3 regions of the Duffyella gerundensis genome follow, and region 1 is predicted to be linked to each of the others. Evidence: predicted binding sites of a transcription regulator. Region 1 holds the regulator's gene; each other region holds the start of a gene.
What was found. Region 1 encodes PurR, which represses purine synthesis genes. Its sites were predicted from a motif close to CANGCAAACGTTTGCNTG; they were not measured.

Region 1 (7,378 bases):
GAGCCGGGTCCGGTCAAAGGCGGCAGCACGATTATTGCCTTTGTAGAAGATCCCGATGGCTACAAGATTGAACTGATTGAGAACAAACACGCTGGCGCCGGTCTGGGCAGCTGATTATTTTCGGGGCACGTCGCTGCCCCGCTTCTTCCTTCCTGCTGCAAGCCCCGCACTTTTTTGCCATAATACGCGCTGCATTTTCCCTTCAATGAGATCCTGATGTCTGAATCGAATCACCTAAATGCCCTGTCACAGCGCTTCCGGGGGTTTTATCCCGTGGTTATTGATGTCGAAACCGCCGGTTTTGATTCGAAAACCAACGCCCTGCTGGAAATCGCCGCAGTGACCTTAAAAATGGACGATGCCGGCTGGCTGCACGCTGACGAAACCCTGCATTTTCACGTTGAGCCTTTTGAAGGCTCGGTGCTGCAGCCCGAAGCACTGGCATTTAATGGCATCGATCCGGCAAACCCGCTACGTGGCGCGGTCAGCGAATATGACGCGCTGCATGCCATCTTTAAAATGATCCGTAAGGGTATGAAAGAGCACGAGTGCAATCGGGCGGTGATGGTGGCGCATAATGCGACCTTTGATCTGAACTTTGTGATGGCGGCGTCAGCACGCTGCAACATGAAGCGTAACCCCTTTCACCCTTTTGTGACCTTTGATACTGCGGCGCTGAGCGGGCTGGTGCTCGGACAAACCGTGCTGGCAAAAGCCTGTATTGCGGCGCAGATCGATTTTGACAGCACGCAGGCGCACTCTGCGCTGTACGATACGGAACAAACCGCCGCGCTGTTTTGTGAGTTGGTGAATCGCTGGAAACGTCTGGGAGGCTGGCCATTACCGATGGCTGCCGCAGAATCGCAGGACGAGCAAGACGAGCAAGACGAGCAGGCGTAAACTGGCAGGAAAAAGGGGCATCGCGCCCCTTTTTTTATTCTGCTTCTTTGTGCTTTTCAGCCGCCTCTTTAATCAGCGGCTGCAGCTCGCCACGCTGGAACATCTCAATAATGATGTCGCAGCCGCCGACCAGCTCGCCGTCAACCCACAGCTGTGGGAAGGTTGGCCAGTTGGCGTACTTTGGCAGCTCAGCGCGGATATCAGGATTTTGTAAAATATCCACAAAGGCGAAGCGCTCACCACAGGCAGAAAGCGCCTGCACGGCCTGAGCAGAAAAACCACAGCTTGGCAGTTTTGGCGAACCCTTCATGTACAGCAGGATCGGGTTTTCTGCGATCTGGCGCTGAATTTTTTCAACAGTACTCATTTTTGCCTTCCTTAATTCATGACTTCGTGTCTATTTATTGTAGCGATTCTCGCCTGCCGCCGAAACGACTTTTCAGCCGCGATTGAACGGGCGCCGTAAGGCGACAACGATTATAGCCGGTAAATAACATTTTCTTATCATTGCACACTGTTAATCAATTAATAATTCGTAATAATGTGCTGCGATAACCGACTGAAATTGTTTATTTTCAATGCGTTTTTGCCTGCTGGAATTAATAATGGAAAAAGACCTTACCTTTTGTGAAAAAGTTCGATTAGAATTGCTGCTCGGGTCTGACCGCCGGGTCAGATTAATGCTATTTATTCGCTCACGCTGTTCATTGGGCCCTATACCTGTAACCGACTCATGCGTCTATTAATTACGCTTTTTGTGCTGGCGTTTGCCCAGTTGATGATGAATGTGGCTGAAGCGTCGCCGCAGGCACCCGTCAACGCCACCCATCACAAGGCAGAAAAGAAACTGGCACGCGATGACGACCGACGCAAAAAGCGCGCGGTAAAAACCACAACGAAAAAGTCACGCCTCACCGCCGTACAGAAATTAAAGCTTAAAAAACGCACCAAGGTTCAAACTGCTTCGCTGCAAACCCCGAAATCCCGCACTACCCTTCGCTCACTGAAACGCTACGGCCGTCATCGCCAGTCAGATGCCGCTGAGACGGAAACCGCCGCGGCAAAACTGGCGCCATTGAAAATGAGCAAGGCACACCGCGCGCGCTATCAGAAAGCCCGTGAAACGGCGATGAATAAGCTGATGGGTCAGCTGGGCAAACCTTATCAGTGGGGCGGTGCCTCACCGCACACCGGCTTCGACTGTAGCGGCCTGGTATGGTATGCCTATAAAGATCTGGTTAAGTATAAGATTCCGCGCACCGCCAACGAGATGTTTCATTTGCGTGATGCCGCTCAGATCGACCGCGAATCGCTGCAAAAAGGCGATCTGGTGTTCTTCCGCATTAACAACCGCGGCGCTGCTGACCATGTTGGCGTGTATCTGGGCGATGGCAAATTCATTCAGTCGCCACGGACCGGAAAAGATATTCAGATTACAGCGCTGGGAGAAGATTACTGGCAGCGCCATTACGTTGGCGCACGTCGCGTGATGACGCCGAAAAATATTCGTTGACACCTGCTGTTGCGCAACAAAAAAAGGCCGCGTTGATGCGGCCTTTTTTGTCGGCGTCAGTGCAGAATTGCCGTCACGCTAAATGCAATGATTACCGCCAGCGCGCCGGCGGTAGTCAACAATGCCATTTTTAAATCAGTGCTCATGGTTATCCTCGTGGTCTCTTTTTATCGTAAGATTTATCTTGCTCGCTGGGTAAACATCTCGTTTTCTTGCAGCAGCCTTGCTAGAATTCGCCCTTCGCGTTGCGCAACATTACGCGACCTGTCTGCTGTTAGCGCTTTTAACGACGTCACCCCCCTATTTTTGGCGTTTATTTCGGCAATTAAGGCCGGTTGCGCCGCATTACATTCCGCAGACGCAAACGTTTAACATTATGCTTATCAACCCTTTGCGATAAGCGCAGGAGTAGCACTTCCATGGCAACAATCAAAGACGTGGCAAAACTGGCCGGTGTTTCAACCACCACCGTGTCGCACGTCATCAACAAAACACGCTTTGTCGCTGAAGAGACGCGCGAAGCGGTATGGGCAGCAATCAAAACGTTGCACTACTCACCGAGTGCCGTTGCCCGTAGCCTTAAGGTCAATCACACCAAGTCGATCGGCCTGCTGGCTACCTCAAGCGAAGCGCCCTATTTCGCCGAAATTATAGAGGCGGTAGAAAACCGCTGCTTTGATCGCGGATATACATTGATTCTGGGCAACGCCCACAATGACCTGCAAAAACAGCGCGCCTACCTGTCGATGATGGCGCAAAAGCGCGTCGATGGCCTGCTGGTGATGTGCTCTGAATATCCTGATGACCTGCTTAAAATGCTGGAAGAGAACCGCAATATTCCAATGGTGGTGATGGACTGGAGCGAGTCGCGTGGCGATTTCACCGACACCGTACTTGATAATGCCTTCCACGGTGGTTATCTGGCGGGCCGCTATCTGATCGATCGCGGCCATCGCGATATCGGTGCGATTCCTGGCCAGCTGGAACGTAACACTGGCGGCGGTCGCCATGCGGGATTCCTCAAGGCGTTAAATGAGGCCAACATCGCCGTGCGCGATGAGTGGATCGTCCAGGGTGACTTCGAACCAGAGTCGGGCTACAAGGCGATGCAGCAGATCCTGTCACAAAAACAGCGGCCAACTGCTGTGTTCTGCGGTGGCGATATCATGGCGATGGGCGCAATTTGTGCCGCGGATGAGATGGGTTTGCGCGTGCCGCAGGATATTTCAGTGATCGGCTATGATAACGTGCGCAATGCGCGCTATTTTACGCCTGCCCTGACCACCGTACATCAGCCAAAAGAGCAGCTGGGCGTTACCGCGCTGGATATGCTGCTGGAGCGCATTCTCAGCAAACGCGAGCAGCAGCAAACCATTGAGGTGCAACCGACGCTGATTGAACGTCGTTCAGTCGCCGACGGCCCTTTCCTCGACTATCGTCGTTAATGGCTTTCCTGCAGCCACTCCTGGTTCAGCGTGGCCGGATCGCCAAGGTAATCGAGCAACCAGCTTAGCGCAGGGGAACTCTGTTGTTCAGACCAACTGACACAGCAGGGGCTGCCCGGGAACTCGCTGGCCAGCTGCAGCGCCTGTAAGGTGCCGTCCCGCTCCAGCGGCGCAGCAATGTGCGCCGGTATCATGCCGACGCACAATCCCGCCAGTAGACACTCCACGCCGCTTTGCCAGTCAGGCACCACCAGTCGACGCTGATTATCCAGCGTCCAGGTGGTGCGACGCGTCAGGGCACGTGACGTATCTTCCATCACCAGCGACGGCCACTCACGCAGGGCATCATCGCTGACCACACCCGTGATGCTGGCCAGCGGATGTGATTTTTCCACCACGCAACGCCAGTTAACGGTTCCCATATCGCGGAAGGCAAAGCGCCCACCCACCGGGATCGCCTGCGTGGCACCGATGGCCACGTCTACCCGCCCGTCAGCCAGCGCATCCCAGACGCCGTTGAACACCTCCATGCTGATTAACAGTTCCATATCCGGGAAATGCCGATAGAAATCCAACACCAGTTGCCGGGTGCGTGGCGGCTTAACAATACAATCAACGGCGATGCTCAACTGGCCGCGCCAGCCGTTGGCTACCTGCTGACACTGACGTCGGGTGGCAAGCATTTTTTTGATAACAGAACGGCCTTCGACGACAAAATGTTCCCCGGCAGCGGTTAAAATTACGTCGCGGTGACGCCGTTCGAACAGCGGTACAGCCAGCCAGCGCTCAAGCTGGCGCACGGTATAACTGATAGCGGAAGGCACGCGGTGCAGCTCTTCCGCCGCGGCGCTGAAGCTGCCAGTACGTGCCACAGCATCAATCACTTCTAACCCATGTTCAGACCACATTGTTTGCCTGCAAAAAATTTCAAAGCCAGAGGCAAATATTACCGTTTCACAACGCGCTGTGCATGCTTTTACACTGCGCCGACAATAATTTTGATGAGCGTCCCATGACCAGGAATATTTTTTTCTTACCTTACCTCGCGTTATTAAGCATGCTCGGCTTTCTGGCCACCGACATGTATCTGCCTGCTTTTTCGCTGATGCAGCAGGATTTTGCCACTGAAGCTGGGGTGATCAGCGCCAGCCTGTCGATTTTTCTGGCCGGTTTTGCCGTTGCCCAGCTGATTTGGGGCCCGCTTTCCGATCGCATCGGCCGCAAGCCGGTGCTGCTGGCTGGTTTGGCACTGTTTGCCGTTGGCTGTGGCGGCATGCTGTGGGTGCAGGATACCCACTGGATGCTGATATTACGTTTCCTGCAAGCGGTGGGCGTCTGTGCTGCTGCCGTTAGCTGGCAGGCGCTGGTGGTTGATACGTATCCAGCCCATAAGTCTAACAAGGTGTTCGCCACCATTATGCCGCTGGTGGCGCTGTCGCCCGCGCTGGCGCCTTTGCTGGGTGCGTGGCTGCTGTCGCATTTTTCATGGCGCGCGATTTTCCTCGCCCTGATGGCGATTGGCCTGCTGCTGCTGATTCCGACTTCACTGCTGAAAAGCAAAGATCGCAGCGTCAAGCCCAACACGGCGCAGCCTGGTTTTGCCACGCTGCTGCGTTCTGCTATCTACAGCGGTAACGTACTGATTTATGCCGCCTGCTCGGCCAGCTTTTTTGCCTGGCTAACCGGTTCGCCGTTTATTTTGCACGATATGGGCCTGACGCCTGGTGATATCGGCCTGAGTTATATTCCTCAAACCATCGCGTTTCTGGTAGGCGGTTACAGCTGTCGCGCCGCGTTAAATCGCACCACCGGCGATCGTCTGCTGCCCTGGCTGATTGTGCTTTACGGCGTCAGTATCATTGCCCTGTTTATGGTGGCGATGAGCGGTAATCCTTCGCTCACCATGCTGCTGATCCCCTTCTGTGGTATGGCGATGGCCAACGGCGCAATTTATCCGATTGTGGTAGCGAGTGCGTTATCCCCTTTTCCGCACGCTACCGGTAAAGCGGCAGCGCTGCAGAATATGCTTCAGTTAGGCCTCTGCTTTGTCGCCAGCATGGCGGTTTCGCAATGGCTGACGCATCCGCTGTTGACCACCAGCATCGCCATGCTCAGCACCGTTTTTCTGGCGGCTGCGGGTTACTGGTGGCAGCGTTCAGCGGAACGTCCTGCGCAGGTGTTAGCTGAATCCTGATTGGCCACAAAGTTAGCACGCTAACAATAATGCATTGAATATTGCCCTGGGTGAGCATATACTCATTCGGGGCATTATTTTATCTAAAATCAGTAACATAACGGCTAGCAATATGCGCCGTTACGGCTGTAAATTTTTTTTCAGTGCTGCGTTCGCAACACGTTTTATTTTTTTCTTTGTTTTCAAACCTCTGTTAAAAGCCGATGTCGAGGGGCATGGAAATTCCGTGCGTGCTCTCACAACACGAAAAGAAATTGACTATTCTTTTTCTCAAGTTTTGATCATACGGGTGATGGAGAAGCTATGAGTTCATCATGCATCGAAGACGTAAATCTGGAAGAGAATCACTGGTATCGTATTGCACATGAAATGCTGGCTGGCGTCGGTATCGAAGTGAATGGGCCGCATCCGTGGGACATTCAGGTTAAGCATCCCGATTTTTTTAAACGGGTGTTACAGGATGGATCGCTGGGTCTCGGCGAAAGTTATATGGATGGCTGGTGGGAATGCGCGCGGCTGGATATGTTTTTTCATCGCGTATTAAAGGGCAAACTGGATCAGAAGTTGCCACACCATTTTAAAGATACTCTGCGTATTGCTGCTGCTCGTCTGAAAAATCTACAATCGAAAAAACGCGCCTGGATTGTCGGTAAAGAACATTACGATTTAGGAAATGATCTTTTTTCGCTCATGCTCGATTCCCACATGCAATATTCCTGCGGTTACTGGCATAAAGCCGACACGCTGGAAGAGGCACAACGCGCAAAGTTAACGCTTATTTGCGATAAGCTTGGTCTGGAACCTGGTATGACCCTGTTGGATATTGGCTGCGGCTGGGGCGGACTGGCGGAATTCGCCGCGCGTTATTATGGCGTGCAGGTAACAGGCGTAACGATCTCCGCTGAACAGCAAAAAATGGCTCAGCAGCGCTGCGCCGAATTACCGGTCACTATTCTGCTGCAGGATTATCGCGATCTGGATCAGCAATTTGATCGTATTGTGTCGGTAGGTATGTTTGAACATGTTGGTCCGAAAAATTACGCGACCTATTTTGATGTGGTTGATCGTAATTTAAAACCTGACGGTATTTTTCTGTTGCATACCATCGGCGCCATAAAGACCGATATGAATGTCGATCCCTGGATAGATAAATATATCTTCCCTAATGGCTGCTTGCCCTCAGTGCGGCATATTGCAGATGCCAGCGAACCGCATTTCATCATGGAAGACTGGCATAATTTTGGTGCGGATTATGACACTACGCTGATGGCCTGGCATACACGCTTTATGCAGGCGTGGCCGCAGCTGGAAGCCGCTTATGGCGAA
Region 2 (7,378 bases), 1.0 Mb from region 1:
ATGATTGGTTTTGGCCGTGCGGTAGGCGAAACGATGATTGTGCTGATGGCCACCGGCAATACGCCGCAAACCTCCGACGGCCTGTTCAACGGCGCGCGTGCGCTCTCCGCCAACATCGCCATTGAGATGCCGGAAGCGGCGGCGGGCAGCGCGCACTATCGCATCCTCTTTCTTAGTGCGCTGGTGCTGCTCGCCTTTACGCTGGTCGTGAATACGCTGGCGGAGATGGTGCGTCAGCGCCTGCGCCGCCGCTACGGTCAGCATGAGGGACAGGGATGAACATCGCTAAACAAAACGATCGCTGGCGCTGGCTGACGGCGGGCGCGGTGGCGGTGAGTCTGCTGGCGTTTGCCACGCTGATCGTGCTGCTCGCCTGGCAAGGTTTTCGCGCCTTCTGGCCGCAGCCGGTAACGCTGTTTACCCTGCACAGCGCGCCGGGTCAGCTGTTGGGAGAGGTGGTCAGTCGCGAACACTACGATCGCCAGCAGCAGTTGCTGCGTGGGCTGTCAGCCGACGGGGCACATCCGGTTACGCGCTACGTTATCAAAACCGGCAACCGCGACTTTTCCGATGCCGATTTTCATAGCCTGCTCGACGGTGAGATCGTGCGCCAGCAGCGGCCCAGGGCGATCATGGTGCTGCAGCGGCGCAGCGGCGGTAACGCCTACGGCTGGTTTGTTGAGCTGCGCGAAGGCGATCAGCCGCTGACGGCGCAAAATCCGCAGGCGATGCTGCAACAGCGGCTACAACAGGTGCGGTTGCAGCGTCGTCAGGCGGAGAATATTCGTCAGGTGGAGATGGCGAAGATCAACGCCCAGCTGGAAGCGCTGGATGATGAGGCCGGGCAGCAGCGGCGCGCAGGTCGCTTCAATGCTGAACAGCAGTCAATTTACGCAGCCGATCAGCTGGCGCTGCAACGGCAGTTTACGCTTCAGGCGGAACGGCTTGCGTCGCTGTTGAACGACAGCGAGCGCGATGCGCTGATTCTGCGTGACGCGCAGGGGGTTGAGCACCGCATTCCGCTGTCGCAGATTGTGCACGCCTGGTATCCCAACAGCATGACCTTATCGCAGCAGCTGAGCCATTTTTTCCAGCAGCTGTGGCACTTTCTCAGCGACAGTTCTGGCGCCAGTCAAAGCGAAGGCGGCGTGTTTCCGGCGATCTTCGGCACCATTTTAATGGTGTTGATGATGTCGATCGTGGTGATGCCACTCGGTGTGGTGGCGGCGATCTGGCTGCATGAATATGCCGGAAAAAACCTGATCACCCAGCTGGTGCGCATTGCGGTGGTCAATCTGGCGGGCGTGCCATCGATCGTTTACGGTGTGTTTGGCCTCGGTTTTTTTGTCTGGCTGGTGGGCGGCACGCTGGATCAGCTCTTCTTTGCGCACAATTTACCAAACCCGACGTTTGGCACGCCGGGCCTGCTCTGGGCGTCGTTAACGCTGGCGCTGCTGACCTTGCCGGTGGTGATTGTGGCCACCGAAGAGGGGTTGTCGCGCATTCCGGCCAGCCTGCGTCAGGGCGCGCTGGCGCTGGGCGCGACGCGTGCTGAAACGCTGTGGCAAATTACCCTGCCAATGGCGGTTCCGGCGATGCTGACCGGCCTGATCCTCGCCGTGGCCCGTGCGGCCGGCGAAACCGCGCCCCTGATGCTGGTAGGCGTGGTGAAAATGGTGCCGGAGCTGCCGGTTGACGCGGTGTTTCCCTATCTGCATCTTGACCGCAAGTTTATGCATCTGGGTTTTCAGATCTACGATCTCGCCTTTCAGAGTCCTAATGCCGAAGCGGATCGCCCGCTGGTTTACGCCAGCGCATTGTTGCTGGTCACCATCATTATCAGCCTTAATTTACTGGCGATGGCGCTGCGTCATCGTCTGCGCGAGCGCTATCGCGCCTTGACTCAATAACCTGGAACTCGTTATGGCCGATGTTGAAGTCGCACTGGCAGTGGAAAATTTATCGTTGTGGTATGGCAGCAAGCAGGCGCTGAATACTATTTCGCTGAACATTCCCAGGAATCGTATCACCGCGTTGATCGGCCCGTCCGGCTGCGGTAAATCGACGCTGCTGCGCTGTTTTAATCGCATGAACGATTTGATCGACGACTGCCGTATCGAAGGCGATATTCGCCTGGAGGATCGCTCTATCCTGCAATCAGGCGACGATCTCTCGGCGTTACGGCGGCGGGTGGGCATGGTTTTCCAGCGGCCCAACCCGTTTCCTAAATCGATCTACGAAAACGTGGTCTACGGACTTCGCCTGCAGGGCGTACGCGATCGGCGCGTGCTCAATGAAGCGACCGAGCGGGCACTGCGTGCTGCGGCGCTGTGGCCGGAAGTGAAAGATAATCTGGGGCAAAATGCGCTACAGCTCTCCAGCGGACAACAGCAACGGCTGGTGATCGCCCGCGCTATTGCGATCGAACCGGAAGTGCTGCTGCTGGATGAGCCGACTTCGGCGCTCGATCCCATCTCCACGCTGGTGGTGGAAGAGCTGATGAGCACGCTTAAGCAGCATTTCACGCTGGTACTGGTGACACACAATATGCAGCAGGCGGCGCGCGTATCAGATTACACCGCGTTTATGCATCATGGTGCGCTGGTTGAGTTTGCGGATACCGATACCATCTTCACCGCGCCGAAAGTGCGCCGCACGGAAGAGTACATTACCGGTCGATTTGGCTGATTAAAAAACGGTTTCCCGGGCGGGAAACCGGCTGTTTTACTCTTCGGCGTAACCCTGTGGCGGCAGTCGAACGCCATCCAGCCAGGCCGCATTGTCGCGCATTTCCAGCCTGCCAGCGGTAAACCAGCTCACCACCAGCGGATAGATCGCGTGCTCCTGATGCTGCACGCGCGCGATAACTTCGGCTTCGCTGTCTTCGGCAAATACCGGCACCCTGGCCTGTAGAATCACCGGCCCGCCATCCAGCTTGTCGGTGACAAAATGCACTGAGGTGCCGTGTTCCTTGTCGCCGTTGTCCAGCGCCTGACGATGCGTGTGCAGGCCAGGGTATTTCGGCAGCAGGGAAGGGTGGATGTTCAGCAGACGATCGTGGTAGTGCGCCACGAACTGCGGGCTGAGAATGCGCATATAGCCCGCGAGCACCAGCAGATCGGGCTGCCAGCGATCGATCTCTTCGATCAGCTGGCGATCAAAAGCTTCACGATCGGCAAACGCACTGGCTGACAATGCAAACGCCGGAATGGCAGCGTTGCGCGCACGTTCCAGACCAAACGCGCTGGCTTTATTACTGAACACGGCCACCACGCGGCCGTTGATGCGGTCCTGCTGGCAGGCATCCATGATTGCCTGAAGGTTGCTTCCACTGCCGGACACCAGCACGACGATGCGTTTCATGAATTGATAACCACACGCTCAGCGGCATCAGATGCTTTGATCACGCCAATCTTCCACGCCTGCTCGCCGGCATCGTTCATCAGCTGCACCGCTTTGTCCGCTTCTTCCGGGCTCAACACGATCAGCATGCCCACGCCACAGTTAAAGGTGCGATACATTTCGTGACGGCTGACGTTGCCCGCGTGCTGCATCCAGTCAAATACCGCTGGCCACTGCCAGCTCGACTCTTCCAGCACCGCCTGCGTGTTATCCGGCAGAACGCGCGGAATGTTTTCCCAGAAACCGCCGCCGGTGAGGTGCGCAATCGCGTGCACATCAACCTGTTCAATCAGGCTGAGAATATTTTTAACGTAGATGCGGGTCGGCGCCAGCAGGTGATCGGCCAGCGGTTTGCCTTCCAGCTGGTGGGTTGCCGGATCGGTCTGACTTACCTGCAGGATTTTGCGCACCAGTGAGTAGCCGTTGGAGTGCGGGCCGCTGGAGCCGAGTGCGATCAGCACATCACCGTCGGTGACCTTGCTGCCGTCAATGATCTCTGATTTTTCCACCACGCCAACGCAGAAGCCGGCCACGTCGTAATCTTCGCCGTGATACATGCCTGGCATTTCTGCGGTTTCGCCGCCAACCAGCGCACAGCCCGACTGCAGGCAGCCTTCGGCAATGCCTTCAATGACCGCGGCGGCAGTATCCACATCCAGCTTGCCGGTGGCGTAATAATCGAGGAAGAACAGCGGCTCGGCGCCCTGGACCACCAAATCGTTCACGCACATGGCGACCAGATCGATACCGATGCTGTCGTGACGTTTCAAATCCATGGCCAGACGCAGTTTAGTGCCAACGCCGTCGGTGCCGGAAACCAGCACCGGCTCACGGTATTTTTGCGGCAGCGCGCAAAGGGCACCAAAGCCGCCCAGTCCGCCCATCACTTCGGGACGGCGGGTTTTTTTCACTACGCCTTTGATACGATCGACTAACGCGTTGCCTGCATCGATATCAACGCCGGCGTCTTTATAGCTGAGAGAGGTTTTGTCGGTCACTGCGAAATCCCCACGCGGTTTGCGGTTGGTGGTTTGAAAAAAGCGCGGCAATTCTAACAGCGCAAGCAAACGTTTGCGAGTGCCTTATCACGCGGCAGATTGCGTTACCTGACAAAATGTCCGATCCTTGCGAAAGCTCCGCTTTGGCGTTTAATTGCCATAAGTCATATGGCGTTGAAAACAAAAGGCGGTATAATCCCGCGATTTTTTTTCGCTCAACTCAATGCCGGAGAACAACAATGAAGATCGTGGAAGTCAAACACCCGCTGGTCAAACATAAACTGGGTCTGATGCGTGAGCATGATGTAAGCACCAAGCGTTTCCGCGAGCTGGCATCAGAAGTGGGTAGCCTGTTGACCTACGAAGCCACTGCCGATCTGGAAACCGAGCGCGTTACGATTGAGGGCTGGAATGGCCCGGTTGAGATCGATCAGATCAAAGGCAAGAAGATTACCGTGGTGCCGATTCTGCGCGCCGGTCTGGGTATGATGGAAGGGGTGCTTGAGCACGTGCCGAGTGCGCGTATCAGCGTGGTGGGCGTCTATCGTGACGAAGAGACGCTGGAGCCAGTACCTTACTTTCAGAAGCTGGTATCAAATATCGAAGAGCGCATGGCGTTGGTGGTTGACCCGATGCTGGCAACCGGCGGCTCAATGATCGCCACCATCGACCTGCTGAAAAAAGCGGGCTGCACCAGCATTAAGGTGCTGGTACTGGTGGCCGCGCCGGAAGGGATCAAGGCGCTGGAGAAGGCGCACCCGGACGTTGAGTTGTATACCGCGTCGGTGGATCAGGGCCTCAACGAGAAAGGGTATATCATCCCCGGTCTTGGGGATGCCGGCGATAAGATCTTTGGCACTAAATGATGTTCCTTGCGGGCTATTTTACTGGCCACTTTACCTCCGCGCAGTGCGCGCAATCCTCACGTACTTCAGTACGCTCCGGTTGCTGTGCGCTGAGCGTCTGTAAATTGGCGGCGACAATAACGCCCGTGCTTCAGCAAGGTCAACTGGCGGGTCAACGGCAAGGTCAATGCCAGGTTCAGCGGTCGGGATCCTGGTCGGGGCTGGAGCCGTTACCGATTCAGTTTGGTGAGCATTGCGGGCGGCAGGCCAGTGATGCCCGCCGCAATGTTTGCAGAAAGTCTTGTTCGAACAGCCGACCAGAGGGTCGGCTTTTTTTTGGTTTTTTTAGCCGCCAGAAGAGGATAAATAATGACTCGTCGCGCCATCGGCGTTAGTGAACGCCCACCGCTGTTGCAGACCATTCCGCTCAGCTTTCAGCATCTGTTTGCCATGTTTGGCGCGACGGTGCTGGTGCCTATTCTGTTCCATATTAATCCGGCCACCGTGCTGCTGTTTAATGGCCTCGGTACTTTGCTCTATCTGTTCATCTGTAAGGGAAAAATCCCTGCTTATCTCGGTTCGAGCTTTGCCTTTATTTCTCCGGTGCTGCTATTACTGCCGCTGGGATATGAAGTGGCGCTGGGCGGCTTTATCCTCTGCGGCGTGCTGTTTTGTGTGGTGGCGCTGATCGTGAAAAAAGCGGGCACCGGCTGGCTGGACGTGATGTTTCCTCCAGCGGCGATGGGCGCGATTGTGGCGGTCATTGGTCTGGAACTGGCGGGCGTAGCGGCGAACATGGCCGGGCTGTTACCGGCTGAAGGCAGCGCAGCAGATAGCACTGCGGTGACCATTTCACTGGTTACGCTGGCGGTGACCATCTTCGGCTCGGTGCTGTTTCGCGGTTTTCTGGCGATTATCCCGATCCTGATCGGCGTGGTGGTCGGCTATGCGCTGTCGTTTGCGATGGGCATCGTGGACTGGACGCCGGTTTACAATGCGCCGTGGTTTGCTTTGCCGACCTTCTATACGCCACGCTTTGAGTGGGCGGCGATGCTGACCATTCTGCCCGCTGCGCTGGTGGTGATCGCCGAGCATATCGGTCATCTGGTGGTGACCGCTAACATCGTCAAAAAGGATCTGCTGCGCGACCCCGGCCTGCATCGCTCGATGTTTGCTAACGGCGTTTCAACTATCTTCTCCGGCCTGTTTGGCTCAACGCCCAACACCACCTACGGGGAAAATATCGGCGTGATGGCGATCACGCGGGTATACAGCACCTGGGTCATCGGTGGCGCAGCCATTCTGGCGATTCTGCTCTCCTGCGTCGGCAAGCTGGCGGCAGCCATTCAGGCCATTCCGGTGCCGGTAATGGGCGGCGTTTCGCTGCTGCTTTATGGCGTGATTGGCGCCTCCGGTATTCGCGTGTTGATCGAATCAAAGGTCGATTACAACAAGGCACAGAATCTGATTCTGACCTCAGTAATCCTGATCATTGGCGTCAGCGGTGCCAAAATTCATATCGGCGCCGCCGAGCTGAAGGGCATGGCGCTGGCAACCATCGTTGGCGTCGGTCTTAGCCTGATCTTCAAAGCGATCAGCCTGCTGCGCCCGGAAGAAGTAGTGCTGGAAGCTGACGACAACGCGCCACGATGACGATCGCCCGGGCAGCCCGGCTGCCCGTTTCGTCTCTGCCGCAAAGTTGTGATAAACTTCCCGCGATTTTTTGCCCGCCCTGACCGAGGTAATTCTGAACACGCCGGCACAACTTTCATTGCCACTCTATCTGCCCGATGACGAAACCTTCGCCAGTTTCTGGCCGGGGGAAAACCCGTCGCTGCTTGCCGCGCTGACCGGCGCACTGCAACAGGAACATGGCAGCTACCTCTATTTCTGGTCACGGGAAGGCGGTGGACGTAGTCATCTGCTGCATGCCGCCTGCGCACAGATGTCAGCACGTGGCGAAGCGGTCGGTTATGTGCCGCTGGATAAGCGCACCTGGTTTGTGCCGGAAGTGTTAGACGGGATGGAACAGATGGCGCTGGTCTGCATCGATAACATCGAATGCATCGCCGGTGACGACGCCTGGGAAATGGCGATCTTCGATCTCTACAACCGCATTCTGGAAACCGGTAA
Region 3 (7,378 bases), 1.3 Mb from region 1:
TGAGACCGCTGACTGCGTAATGCAAAGCTTTTGTGCCGCGCGCTCAAAGCCGCGTTCACGAATCACTGCGTCCAGCGCCTGAAGCGTTCGATAATCCGGGCGTTTCATTAGCGTTCTGTTTCTCTCTCAGGATGGTTTTCTGCACTATGCCATAAAACAGCCTGTTGCCGGGTACTTCTCGTTACAGTGTGTTTTGTGGGCTGGCTTACAAAGCTGCGAATCGCTCTCTGTGCTATGCGCACTTTCACAGAAGCTTGATTTATACTACGCGCCTCAACTTAGTGGCAGCACAGGTTTATATCATGACTCAGGATGAACTGAAAAAGGCCGTAGGCTGGGCCGCGCTGGAATATGTCCAGCCCGGCACGATTGTTGGCGTGGGCACCGGCAGCACCGCCGCGCATTTTATTGATGCGCTGGGCACGATAAAACACCAGATTGACGGTGCGGTATCCAGTTCGGAAGCTTCGACGTTAAAACTGAAGGCGTTGGGCATTCCCGTTTTTGACCTGAACGAGGTCGATTCGCTGGCGATATATGTCGATGGCGCAGATGAAATCAATCCGCAAATGGAAATGATCAAAGGCGGTGGCGCGGCATTAACGCGCGAAAAGATCATTGCCGCCGTGGCGACCAGGTTTATCTGCATCGCCGATGCGTCAAAAGAAGTCGACGTGCTGGGGCACTTTCCGTTGCCGGTTGAGGTGATCCCGATGGCGCGCAGTTTTGTTGCCCGCGAGCTGGTTAAGCTGGGTGGTCTGCCGGAATATCGCCAGCATGTGATTACCGATAACGGCAATATCATTCTGGATGTGCACAACTTGCGTATCATGGAGCCGATTGCGCTTGAGCAGGCCATTAACGCGCTGCCTGGCGTGGTGACGGTAGGGCTGTTTGCTGCCCGCGGAGCCGACGTGGCATTGATTGGCGGTCCAAATGGCGTGCGAACCATTGAGAAATGATCTGCAGCGCTGAGTTTTTTCCGCTAAAACGTAACTTTTGTTAACCCGCAATATTTAGTGACTTATGTCACAAACAGCACGCTGACATTGCTAACATTCTGGGGCTAAATTCCTTAACCAGATTTTGTGCCATGTCGCAGCAACAGGCGCTCTGCCTGTGCTGCATGCCAGGCAATCGTTTGTATTGCTCCATACGTAAATTTTGTTATTTTGGCAGAAGGCTGGCTTATATCTGGTTAGCTGACGCAGGCAGAAGAGAATTGTCCGGTTGGTCACCGTGCTGAATCGTGACGGACAGGAGAAACGCTCTTTTGCATGGGTACAGCTGCCGATCATCAGCTCCATCTGAAGTCTGCATAATAGGGTCGGGAAATGGCAAAGGTATCACTGGAGAAAGACAAGATTAAATTCCTGCTGGTGGAAGGCGTGCACCAAAGCGCGCTGGAAAATCTGCGTGCTGCGGGTTACACCAACATCGAATTTCATAAAGGTGCGCTGGATACAGAAGCACTGAAAGCGTCAATTCGCGATGCGCATTTCATCGGCATCCGTTCGCGCTCGCAGCTGACGGAAGAAGTTTTCGCGGCGGCAGAAAAACTGGTGGCGGTTGGCTGCTTCTGCATCGGCACTAACCAGGTTGATCTCAATGCTGCGGCGCAGCGCGGTATTCCGGTGTTTAATGCACCTTTCTCTAATACCCGATCTGTTGCAGAACTGGTGATCGGCGAGCTGCTGCTGCTGCTGCGCGGTATTCCGGAAGCGAACGCCAAGGCGCACCGTGGTATCTGGAACAAGCTGGCGGTTGGCTCCTATGAAGCGCGCGGCAAAAAGCTCGGCATCATCGGCTATGGCCACATCGGTATGCAGCTTGGCGTGCTGGCGGAAAGCCTGGGCATGCACGTCTATTTTTACGATATCGAGAATAAACTGCCGCTGGGCAATGCCACTCAGGTTAACCAGCTCAGCGAACTGCTGGGAATGAGCGATATCGTCACGCTGCACGTGCCGGAAACTGCCTCAACGCAGGATATGATCGGTGAGAAAGAGCTGGCCTGGATGAAGCCAGGCGCGCTGCTGATCAACGCCTCGCGCGGTACGGTAGTGGATATTCCTGCGTTGTGCGATGCGCTGAAGCGTAAACACCTTGCTGGCGCCGCAATTGACGTTTTCCCTACCGAGCCGGCAACCAACAGCGATCCTTTCACGTCGCCGCTGTGTGAGTTCGACAACGTGATTCTGACGCCGCACATTGGTGGTTCCACCGAAGAAGCGCAGGAAAATATCGGCATTGAAGTGGCCGGTAAGCTGGCTAAGTACTCCGATAACGGTTCAACGCTCTCTGCGGTTAACTTCCCGGAAGTCTCTCTGCCAGTTCATGGCGAGCATGTCAGCCGACTGCTGCATATCCACGAGAACCGTCCTGGCGTGCTGACCGCGCTCAACCAGATCTTTGCTGAGCAAGGCATCAACATCGCCGCCCAGTTCCTGCAAACCACGCCGTATATGGGCTACGTGGTGATCGACATCGATGCCGATCAAACGGTAGCGGATAAAGCGCTACAGCTGATGAAGGCCATTCCAGGCACCATGCGCGCGCGCCTGCTCTACTGATTTAACGACGCTCACTGCTGATGTCCCGGCCCGCATGCCTGTTTCAGGCGGCGGGCTATTTTGTTTCCCCTATGCTCTGTAAGCGCATCCGTTCTCTCCTCATGTTAAATCCCATTGCCACAGTTTTGCTGGCGTAATCACTGCGCTCAGCGGTACATCCCATTCTGCGACCGGCAAGGCATCCACATGCTGACAATCGTGCGCCAGGCCGATCGTGGCCAGGCGATGCTGCTGCCAGTGCTGTAACGTGCGATCGTAAAATCCACCGCCCATGCCCAGCCGCTGGCCGTAACTGTCAAAAGCAACCAGCGGCATCATGATGATATCCAGCTGAGACAGCGGAATAATATGACGCACGTCCAGTGGCGGCTCCGGAATGCGCAGACGATTAAGGCGCAGGTCGCTTTCTGGCGTATAGCGCAAAAACAGCAGCTGACCGCGTGCAAAAGGATGCAGGACAGGCAAAAAGACGTTTTTATGCTGCTGCCAGAGACGCGCTATCAACGGCCGGGTATTCAGCTCGCCGTCGAAGGAGAGAAACAGAGCGATGTTCTGCGCTTGCGTGACCGGGGCGAAATTGATGGCGTGTTCAGCAACCCGATCGGCTGCCGTCTGCTGTTGCGCAGCAGAGAGCGAGCGGCGCAGATGCCGAATATGGCTGCGGATATCCTGTCTGTCACGTAATGAGAGCGACGGCATTGAGTTACCTGCTAACGCGGAAAGTGAATAAAATCACTATAACAGGATGATTAACGAGAAGAAGTGCAGGATGAAAAAAGCGTTGCTCACAGCAAGAGTTAAGGCATAAGAAGTGATTTTTTTCACGTGTAACGTGCTGGTACTTAAAGGGTGATAGAAGAGGGGAGATCTCCGAGATGCCGCCGCAGGCTGTAACCCTTGAACCCTTGGTTCAAGGTGAGTATGCCGTCGCAACCATTAGGCTTCTCGGACGGACCGAGCATGCACACAGGTAGCAGAGCGTCACACTCTGTTGGTATGAAATATCGGCTCAGGGGACTGGCCCGCTTGCAAACATCTCAGAGAAAATTTGCTTCACCGTTACTCTATCACAGTAACCATGAAGTACTATTCGAACTTAGCACCCTGGCGTTCAGTAATGCGACCTTGCTCAAGTAATGCCTGCTCAATGGTCTGCTGCAGCATTCGGATGCGTTGTTCCATGTTAGCAGCATAGTCGCGGGTCTTGCTTTTTTCCTGCGCCAGCTCATGGCAAATATTCAACGCAGCGATGAACACCAGCTGCTCTGTATTTGTGACTCTAGTGCGAACTTTTAAATCTTGCAACCGTTGATTGAGATCTTCCGCCGCCAAATTTAAAGCATCTTGCTGTTCTGGCGGACAATTTACTCGTAAAGAACGGCCAAAAATATGTATATCTACCGGTTGTGCCGACATTGAACCTTCCCGACTGATTACTGCGCCCGCTTCACCCTTACCGTTCAATGGCTTGGGAGGGGCGCCACTATATAGACCCGCTAAATAAGTTACAACCCCTTTTCTGGAATCGTTGCGGCACCTGGTGGTAGCATACCATGAACTTATTCCGCCAACGACGATGAATACTTATGTCTTTACAGAACTCTGCGCCAGACTACGACACCCTGGCAGCCGTACTTACCCAGCAGGGCGTCGGCATGACGCCCGCCGAAATCCACGGATTACTGAGTGGCATTATCTGCGGCGGCAATCTCGACCACAGCTGGAAGCCGCTGGTTAACGATTTGATTAATGAAGGTTTGGCTTTTCCACAGGCGGTTTCCCAGCCGCTGCTGCTGCTGCACGGCAGCGTGCTGGATGCACTAGAAGATGATGGCTTTATGTTCCAGCTCTACCTGCCAGAAGGCGACGATATTACCGTCTTCGATCGTGCAGATGCGCTGGCCGGATGGGTTAACCATTTCCTGCTGGGTTTAGGCGTGACGCAAACTAAACTGGATAAGGTCACCGGCGAGACGGGCGAAGCGATTGACGACCTGCGCACCATTGCCCAACTTGGCTATGATGAGGATGAAGATCAGGAAGAGTTGGAGCAGTCGCTGGAAGAGGTGATCGAATACGTACGCGTTGCCGCCGTGCTTTGCTTCAGTTCTTTTACCCATCAGTCACCCACCGCGCATGAAGTGCAAAAAAAACCGACGCTACACTAACTTAGCCGCGCGTGGCGCAGTGACCGCCGGGGTATAAACGTCCATTTAACAGGGAGTGCAGATAATGATTACGCTGAACACTTTTCAGCAACGTCGTCAGGCGTTGCTGTCTCGTATGGCCCCGGCCAGCGCCGCGCTGATTTTCGCCGCACCGGAAGCGCCGCGCAGCAATGACACCGAATATCCTTATCGCCAGAACAGCGATTTTTGGTACTTCACCGGTTTTAATGAGCCGGAAGCGCTGCTGCTGCTGATTAAAAGCGATGAAACGCATAACCACAGCGTGCTGTTTAACCGGGTTCGCGATCTGACGGCGGAGACCTGGTTTGGCCGCCGTCTCGGGCAGGATGCCGCGCCTGAGAAACTCGGTGTTGATCGTGCGCTTCCCTGGAGCGACCTGCCGGAGCAGCTGCATCTGCTGTTAAATGGTCTGGATGTGGTGTACCACGCTCAGGGCGAATACGCCGACGCCGATCGCCAGCTGTTCGACGCGCTGGAAACACTGCGCCGCGGCTTTCGTAAAAACCTCTCGGCGCCGGCAACCGTCACTGACTGGCGTCCCTGGGTGCACGAAATGCGTCTGTTCAAAAGCGCTGAGGAGCTAGCCGTGCTGCGCCGTGCCGGTGAGATCAGCGCGCTGGCCCACACACGCGCCATGCAAGCCTGTCGGCCCGGAATGTATGAATATCAGCTGCAGGGCGAGATTGAGCATGAATTTATTCGTCACGGTGCTCGCTTCCCGGCCTATAACACCATTGTCGGCGGCGGCGTAAACGGCTGTATCCTGCATTACACCGAAAACGAGAGTGAGCTGCGCGACGGCGATCTGGTGCTGGTGGACGCCGGTTGCGAGTTACACGGCTACGCTGGCGATATTACGCGTACCTATCCGGTTAACGGTAAATTTACCGCCGCGCAGCGTGCTATTTATGACATCGTCCTTGATTGCCTGAATCAGTCGCTGGCGCTGTTTCGCCCCGGCATCAGCATTCGCGAAGTGAATGACGTTGTTGTGCGCATTATGGTCTCTGGCCTGGTGAAGCTGGGCGTTATGCAGGGCGATGTTGACGAGCTGATTGCAGATTCTGCACATCGTCAGTTTTACATGCATGGCCTCGGTCACTGGATGGGACTGGATGTGCATGACGTCGGAAACTATGGCACCTCCGAGCGCACCCGCACGTTGGCGCCGGGCATGGTGCTCACCGTTGAGCCTGGCCTCTATATAGCGCCAGATGCTGACGTGCCTGCTGAATATCGCGGTATCGCCGTACGCATTGAAGATGACATTGTGATTACCGAAACAGGTAATGAGAATCTCACCGCCAGCGTGGTTAAAGAGGCGGCTGAGATTGAGGCATTAATGGCGGCGGCAAAATGAGCATCAATGGCGGCGGCAAAATGAGCATCATCATTGCGGGCGGTGGCATGACCGGCGCCACGCTGGCGCTGGCCATTTCCGCGCTGACTCAGGGCACGTTACCGGTTACCTTAATCGAAGCGCGCCAGCCGGGCAGCAATGCGCATCCTGGCTACGATGGTCGTGCAATTGCGCTGGCTGAGGGTACCTGCCAACAGCTGGCGGCCATTGGTTTATGGCCTGCTCTGCAAAGCCTGGCCACGCCGATTACCCATGTGCACGTAAGCGACCGCGGCCACGCGGGTTTTGTCTCTCTCAATGCACAGGATTATGGGTTGCGGGCGCTGGGGCAGGTGGTCGAGTTGCACGAAGTCGGCCAGCGCCTGTTTACGCTGTTGCAGCAGGCACCGGGCATTAGCCTGCGCTGCCCGGCATCGGTAAAAACGGTTTCCCGGCAGCAGGATAACGTCGAGGTTACGCTCGCTGACGGCGAGACGTTGACGGCACAACTTCTGGTCGCTGCCGATGGTACGCGTTCGCCGCTGGCCGCCTCCTGCGGCATTCACTGGCAGCAGGAGGCGTATCAACAGGTGGCATTGATCGCTAACGTTTCCACGCAGATCGCGCATCAGGGCCGCGCTTTTGAGCGCTTTACCGAACACGGGCCGCTGGCGCTGTTGCCGATGTCAGGCGGGCGCAGTTCACTGGTTTGGTGTCATCCGCAGGAAAAGCGTCACGCGGTTGAAAACTGGGGCGATACGCAGTTTCTCGCCGAGCTACAGCGCGCCTTTGGCTGGCGGCTGGGACGTTTCACGCAGGTCGGCACGCGCAGCTGTTATCCGCTGGCGCTGCAGCAGGCCAATCAGCAGATCAGCCACCGTTTGGCGTTGGTGGGTAATGCGGCGCAAACGCTGCATCCGATCGCTGGCCAGGGATTCAACCTGGGCATGCGCGATGTGATGTCGCTGGCGGAAACATTGGCCGCAGCGCATCACCAACAGAGGGATATCGGCAGCTTTAACGTTCTCCAGCAGTATCAACAGCGTCGGCAGCCCGATCGACAGGCAACCATTGGTGTCACCGACAGCCTGGTGCGCCTGTTTGCCAATCGCTACTCTCCGTTAGTTGTTGGCCGTAATCTGGGGCTGATGACCATGGACAATTTACCGTTACTGCGCAACCAGCTGGCGTCGCGTACGCTGGGCTGGGTTAAGCGTTAACATGAGGCTTTGAATGCAAACTTATGATGTGATAATCGCCGGTGGCGGAATGGTTGG

Region 2: purM (phosphoribosylformylglycinamidine cyclo-ligase) is a predicted target of PurR. The motif match lies at 4,463-4,480, and genes of this name have one in related genera.
Region 3: serA (phosphoglycerate dehydrogenase) is a predicted target of PurR. The motif match lies at 1,131-1,148, and genes of this name have one in related genera.

What each region holds. Positions count from the first base shown of each region.
Region 1 is NZ_LN907827.1:1,819,944-1,827,321, reverse strand. Features, by position in the region: gene gloA (lactoylglutathione lyase) at 1-114, shown strand, start outside; gene rnt (ribonuclease T) at 217-900, shown strand; gene EM595_RS08470 (Grx4 family monothiol glutaredoxin) at 935-1,267, opposite strand; gene EM595_RS08465 (C40 family peptidase) at 1,634-2,413, shown strand; gene cydH (cytochrome bd-I oxidase subunit CydH) at 2,470-2,559, opposite strand; gene purR (HTH-type transcriptional repressor PurR) at 2,833-3,858, shown strand; gene punR (DNA-binding transcriptional activator PunR) at 3,855-4,766, opposite strand; gene punC (purine nucleoside transporter PunC) at 4,871-6,052, shown strand; gene cfa (cyclopropane fatty acyl phospholipid synthase) at 6,356-7,378, shown strand, end outside.
Region 2 is NZ_LN907827.1:2,825,175-2,832,552, reverse strand. Features, by position in the region: gene EM595_RS13095 (ABC transporter permease subunit) at 1-279, shown strand, start outside; gene pstA (phosphate ABC transporter permease PstA) at 276-1,910, shown strand; gene pstB (phosphate ABC transporter ATP-binding protein PstB) at 1,924-2,688, shown strand; gene purN (phosphoribosylglycinamide formyltransferase) at 2,725-3,363, opposite strand; gene purM (phosphoribosylformylglycinamidine cyclo-ligase) at 3,360-4,400, opposite strand; gene upp (uracil phosphoribosyltransferase) at 4,640-5,266, shown strand; gene uraA (uracil permease) at 5,615-6,898, shown strand; gene hda (DnaA inactivator Hda) at 6,993-7,378, shown strand, end outside.
Region 3 is NZ_LN907827.1:3,103,895-3,111,272, reverse strand. Features, by position in the region: gene EM595_RS14345 (LysR family transcriptional regulator ArgP) at 1-108, opposite strand, end outside; gene rpiA (ribose-5-phosphate isomerase RpiA) at 303-962, shown strand; gene serA (phosphoglycerate dehydrogenase) at 1,335-2,573, shown strand; gene EM595_RS14330 (5-formyltetrahydrofolate cyclo-ligase) at 2,673-3,272, opposite strand; RNA gene ssrS (6S RNA) at 3,437-3,620, opposite strand; gene zapA (cell division protein ZapA) at 3,660-3,989, opposite strand; gene EM595_RS14315 (YecA/YgfB family protein) at 4,160-4,741, shown strand; gene pepP (Xaa-Pro aminopeptidase) at 4,806-6,122, shown strand; gene ubiH (2-octaprenyl-6-methoxyphenyl hydroxylase) at 6,143-7,321, shown strand; gene ubiI (FAD-dependent 2-octaprenylphenol hydroxylase) at 7,335-7,378, shown strand, end outside.